DNA from 2 places in the Microbulbifer bruguierae genome. Region 2 is predicted to be linked to the other one. Evidence: predicted binding sites of a transcription regulator. Region 2 holds the regulator's gene; the other holds the start of a gene.
The links. Region 2 encodes PhoB, which activates phosphate uptake and scavenging genes when phosphate is short. Its sites were predicted from a motif close to TGTCATAAANNTGTAACA; they were not measured.
Positions count from the first base shown of each region.

Region 1: PVT68_RS02515 (porin) is a predicted target of PhoB. The motif match lies at 1,594-1,611, and genes of this name have one in related genera.

Region 1 is NZ_CP118605.1:579,131-582,246, reverse strand. It holds gene PVT68_RS02520 (OsmC domain/YcaO domain-containing protein) at 1-444, shown strand, start outside; gene PVT68_RS02515 (porin) at 591-1,526, opposite strand; gene PVT68_RS02510 (DNA internalization-related competence protein ComEC/Rec2) at 1,818-3,116, shown strand, end outside.
Region 2 is NZ_CP118605.1:2,831,872-2,834,987, reverse strand. It holds gene ubiA (4-hydroxybenzoate octaprenyltransferase) at 1-835, shown strand, start outside; gene phoB (phosphate regulon transcriptional regulator PhoB) at 978-1,682, shown strand; gene phoR (phosphate regulon sensor histidine kinase PhoR) at 1,813-3,116, shown strand, end outside.

The DNA.
Region 1 (3,116 bases), 2.2 Mb from region 2:
ATCGACAACTACGAGACCATCACCACCCTGATCGGCGTGGAGTTTGATGAGAATACCGTATGGGGCCAGCTGACCGTTCTGGAATTGAAATTACTGATTTATCTCGCGTTACAGCGACATGAGGAGGCGCTGGAGCAGGTCGAAGCCTTTTTGCAGTACAACGACAACACCGTCGAACGAGGTCTCTTTTACCGCGCGGTGCAGGCTGTGCTGGAAATTGCGCTGGACGATGAGCTGGAGCTGGATGATTTCATGGTGAATTTCCGCCGCATGTTCGGGGCGGATACCATGGCTGCGGTCGCAGGTTCCGTGGACGGTAGTGTGCGCTTCTATGGCCTGACGCCCACCAATATGCAGCTGGAAGGACTCGATAAACATCTGCGGTTGATTGAAAGCTACAAGAAATTGCATGCCGCGCGCGGGGCGAAGAGGGTTGCCGGTTAAACGGCACTGTTTGCAGGGCCCACATGCAGGCGAACGGGCCTGGCCGCGGCAAATGTTCGTCGGCAGGCCGGGCAAGCTCCTGCAACAGGACAACCAAACGTGAAACAAAAAGGGCACACCGGAAGTTGTGCCCTTTTTGTTGCTTTTTAGAATTTGAATTCCGTGCCAATACCGAAGTAGCTGCGCTCATAGTTGTCCGCAGCGGTTTCGTCGGTGTAGAAGGTGAACACCTTCGCGGCCTTGGACAGTTTGTAGTCCAGTCCCAGGCTGAAAGTCTCACCGTCAGTCTTGACGATGTCGGACTGCCCGTATTGTGCCTTTGCGGTCCAGTTGTTGATCTTGTAGGCAACCGACGTCATCCAGCCATCCTGTTTGCTGCTGTCTGCCTTTTCCTGTTCTTCATACAGGGCGCCGACTTGCAGGTTGCCGAGGTCGTACTGGGCGACCATACGGCTCACGTTCCAGTCATTGGCTTCTACATCCTGGTCATAGGCATACGCCAGATATACGCCGTTGTTGTCGTAGGCGAAAGACAGGGAAGTACCGTTATCACGGGTGTCCACCAGATTGCCGTCACTGTCGAGGATCTCGGCATCCTTGTTGCTGATATAGGCGGCAGCAGCCTTGAAACCGGCGAAGGACGGTGTGGTGTACTGCAGGTTGTTGGATACCCGGTTGTCGTTGCGGGTGACCAGGCTCTTGATATCGCCTTCCAGGTCATTGAACAGGTCGACTTTTTTTTGTGCCATCTTCAGCGGGGTGTCGAATTTCCCCCCGATGACCTGGCCGAAGCCACCTTCCAGGCCGGCGTAGATATTGCGCTGGCTGAGAACCTCATCGGCTTCTCCATCGATGTCTACCTGATATTCCATCTTGTAGATGCCCTTGAGGCCATTATCCAGCGGCAATTCGCCCTTCACTCCGAGACGGGAAGCATTGCTTTTGATATCGGTGTTGGCACCTGCACCTTCATCTGCGGACTGGAAAGACGCATTCGCCTTGCCATAGAAAGTGAAAACCTCGGCATTTGCGAAGGCCGGTAGGGTTGCAGTCAGCGCCAGAGTCAAAGCTGTCTTTTTCATTGGATGGTCTCGTAGATGTGAAAAAGGGTAAGCAGTCGTTCAGTTGCGGCGCAGTTTGCTTCTGAAATGTTACAAACATGTGAAAGATGAAAGGTTTGTGTAAGTTTTGTTGCGGTCTGGAGGTCGTAATTTCTGGATATAAGGTAAAGACAGGTAAGGACTCGCTGGTCTCGAAAGCTTGATGCCTGATACCTGCTTCGCTTTAATCCCCCGTCTAATATGGCGCGGAAGCAGGCAGGAACGCCGTTGTCGCCAGTTGGCGGCTGTCAGAAATGGATTTCGGGAGGCGAGGTGAAGGGAGTGAGTTGGGCGGTGGCCGCGTTGTGGTCGCTGGCGGTGGGGATTGCAACTATTGCCTTTTTGCCGACACTGCCGGGGAGCGCGGGTGGTGCCGTAGCACTGCTTTTCGGTCTTGTTTGCGTGGTGCTGACCGTGGGTATTGGCGGTTGGCTCGGGCTGGCAAACCGGTTGCCCTGCGGACTTGGCTGCTTGCTGTTGCCGTTTCTGTTTGGCTGTGGCTGGGCGTTAAACGCCAACCACCATGCGCTTTCCGAGCGCTTGCCGCTCGCGCTGAACGGGTCTGACCACAGTGTCACCCTGGAAGTTGAAGACCTCCCCGAGGTTTCTCCCGCGGCTGCCCGTTTCGGCCCCCCTGGTGGGGCCAGAGGGCTTGTCGACAGTCGCTTTCGCGCGAGGGTAGTCGATACGGACCAGCGGGATTTGATTGGTAAGCACCTGTTGCTGAGCTGGTACCGGGTAGACCAGAAACTGTCGTCCAGGCTCCGCGCCGGTAGTCGCTGGAAAATGAGTGTGCGGTTGAAGCGCCCCAGAGGCAGCGTTAATCCACACACCTTTGACTATGAAGCCTGGTTGTTACAGCAGGGCATTTACGCCACCGGTTATGTACGCGATAAGGGGCAGCTGCCAACGTTTGTGCAGGCCGGTGGTGGCGTTGATACCTTGCGGGAGACATTCAGGGATCGGGTTTCCGGGCAGGGGTTGCAGCGGAGTGGGTTGATTAGGGCTCTGCTGTTGGGAGACAGGAGTGGCTTGGATACGGACACGAATGCGTTGCTCAAGCGCACCGGAACCGCCCACCTCTTGGCAATCTCGGGGCTGCATGTAGGGATGGTTGCTGGTTTCTTCCTGCTGCTGGGGGGCGCGCTTGGGCGTGTTGCGGGGATATTGCGCGCGCACAACCCCTTACCGCTCGCCGGGATCACGGCGATAGGCGGAGCGCTAGTTTATACACTGCTTAGTGGGGCGCCACTTTCTGCCCAGCGGGCTCTGGTTATGGTCGTGGTGGCGACTGCAGCAGTGGTCGCGAGACGACGTGTTGACCCGGGCCTGGCATTTGCCCTGGCGCTCGCGCTGGTTTTGTTGTGGCAACCCCTGGCCGTACTCAATGCAGGTTTCTGGTTGTCCTTTATCGCCGTAGCGGTGTTGCTACTGAGGTTTCAGGGCCGGGCAGAAACGTCTGCGCATGCCCGGCAGGCTGGGTCCATCGTTGGTAAGGTCCACGCTGCGGTCTCTGCTCAGTGGTGCGTTCTGTTGGGGTTGATGGTGCCATCCCTGGTCATCTTTTCCGGT
Region 2 (3,116 bases):
CTGGCAGCTCGCCCGCCTCGACCGTCCCATTGGCTCGCTGCTGTTGCTGTGGCCCACTTGGTGGGCGCTGTGGATCGCTGCCGGCGGCTGGCCCGGGTTGCACTTGTTTGCGGTTTTCTCACTCGGTGTAGTCCTCACCCGCGCTGCCGGTTGTGCAGTCAACGACTTTGCCGACCGCAATATCGACGGCCACGTCAAACGCACCCGACAGCGCCCACTGGCGACCGGCGCAGCCACCACCAGGGGTGCGCTGCTGCTGTTTACCGGCCTGATGCTACTGGCGTTTCTGCTGGTGCTGACCACCAACCGGTTGACGGTGCTCCTGTCTCTGGCGGCGCTGGCGCTGGCCTTTTGCTACCCTTTCGCCAAACGCTACACCCATATGCCCCAGGTGGTACTGGGCGCGGCCTTCAGTATGGGCATTCCCATGGCGTTTGCCGCGGTAAGCGGGGAAATTCCACCGCTGGCGTGGCTGATTTTTACCGCCAATCTGCTGTGGACGGTGGCCTATGACACTTTCTACGCCATGGTGGACCGCGACGACGATCTCCGCATCGGCGTCAAATCCACTGCAATCCTGTTTGGAGAGATGGACAGGCTGATGACCGGCTGTCTGCAGGCAATGGTCATCGTAGCGCTGCTGATGCTGGGCGGCCGCGCGGAACTGGGCGCGCTGTTTTATTGCGGCCTGGCCGTTGCCGCGGGGCTTTTCGGCTACCAGCAGTGGCTCATCCGGGAGCGCGAGCGTGACCGCTGCTTCCAGGCGTTTTTAAACAATAACTGGGCGGGCGCCGCGGTCTTTGCCGGTATATTTCTCCATTATCTGACCCGTTGAATCCCTTTTTCATTGGCTTTTCACTGCCTGCCGCTGCTACTCGGTACGACTGTCATATATTTGTCATTAAAGTGACGTTAAATGACCGCTTAAAAATTAATGTCAGACGAGTGACAGCAAACCATTGGGGTATGGCAGGCAGATGCACAGCAAGACGATTCTAATAGTCGACGACGAAGCACCGGTGCGGGATATGTTGCGGGTGGCGCTGGAGATGGCGGACTACCGCTGCCTGGAAGCGGAAAATGCCCAGGAAGCCCACGCGCTGGTAATCGACGAGAAGCCGGATCTGATTCTGCTGGACTGGATGCTGCCGGATGTATCCGGTGTGGAACTCGCCCGCCGCCTGAAACGGGATGAACTGACGTCCTCCCTGCCGATCATCATGCTGACAGCGAAAGGGGAGGAGGACCACAAGATCAAGGGGCTGGAGACCGGCGCTGACGATTACATCACCAAGCCGTTTTCTCCCCGCGAGCTGGTGGCCCGCCTCAAGGCGGTGTTGCGCCGCACGGGCCCGAGTACGCCGGAAGAACCGTTGACTGCCGGCGGCCTGGTACTGGATCCGATCAGCCACCGGGTAACCATCCACGGCAGCCCGGTGGAGATGGGCCCCACCGAATTCCGCCTGCTGACATTTTTCCTTTCCCACCAGGAGCGCGCCTATACCCGCACCCAGTTGCTGGACCACGTGTGGGGTGGCAACGTGTACGTGGAAGAGCGCACCGTGGATGTGCACATCCGCCGCCTGCGCAAAGCTCTCACTGTCGATGGCCACGAACGCTACATCCAGACCGTGCGCGGTACCGGTTATCGCTTTTCTGTACAGACTGTGGAAAGAGTGTAACCATCTCCCTACGCAATTTTCGGGCATTCCGCGAAGCGTCGCGGAAAGTCCGGTGCTTTGCCTTCGCATAAAGTACGCAGGTGCACTGAACTCCGGTCAATGCACCCCAAAACAAGATGGCCGAACCATCATGCTCGATCGCAGTATTGGCGAGTTCTCGCGCTTCATCGTAATCGCCCTCGGCACCACCATTTTTGGTTTTTCCTCTGGTCACTGGTGGCTGGCACTGTGTGTCGGCCTCGCGGTTTACCTGTTCTGGCTGCTGTGGCAACAGAACAGTTTCGACCGCTGGCTGAGTAACGGACGGCGCGGGCCGGCGCCGACAGCGTTCGGGGTGTGGGGTGATATTTCCGATGATTTCTATCGCCTGCAGCGTCGTCACCGCAAGGAAAAGCAAAAGCTCCACGCGATGCTACGGCGGGTACAGGACAGCACCAGTGCCCTGCGTGAGGGCATTGTGGCACTGGAGGATGAGGGCAATCTGGCGTGGTGGAACCCGGCGGCGGGGCAGATGCTGCGGCTGCAGCCGGACGACGCCGGACAGCCACTGGTGAACTTTATCCGCGATCCGCGTTTTGTGGAGCACATACACCTGCGCATGCGCCGACACAACCATAGCGCCCAGGAACCGATCACGTTGCCGGCGCCCGGGGATGATTCCCGTATCCTGACATTGGAAGTCACCCGTTTCGGACAGGACGAGGCGCTGGTTATCGTGCGCGATGTGACACGGCTGCACAATCTGGAGCAGATGCGACGGGATTTTGTGGCGAATGTCTCTCACGAGTTGCGCACGCCGCTGACGGTAATCGCGGGCTATCTGGAAACCTTGCAGGCCAGTGGCATGGCGCCGCAAAAATGGGAGCGACCGCTGATGCAGATGAGCGAGCAGACGGTACGCATGACCAGCCTGGTGAATGATCTGCTGCTTCTGGCGCGACTGGAGACTTCGGAGCGCGACAGCGGCCGCGACCGGGTGTCAGTGCGCGAGCTGATGGAGCGGGTGGCCGGCGAGGCCAGATCCCTGAGTGGTGGACGCCACGATATTGCCGTAGCCTGTGAACAGGACAACATCATTACCGGCGATGCTGGCGAATTACACAGCGCTTTTGCAAACCTCGCGTTTAATGCGGTCAAGTACAGCCCCGACGGCGGCCCCATTGAGCTGCGCTGGAAAACCGACACAGACGGCGGCCACTTCGCGGTGAAGGACTGCGGTATCGGCATCGACTCACTGCATATCCCGCGCCTGACCGAGCGCTTTTACCGGGTGGATGCGGGCCGCTCGCGAGAAAGTGGCGGCACCGGCCTGGGGCTCGCTATCGTCAAGCATGTGCTGCTGCGGCACAGTGCCAACCTGAGCGTCACCAGTACCCCGGGGCGCGGCAGTACCTTTACCCTCAACTTCCCCCCGCAGAAACTGACCCCAGGCAG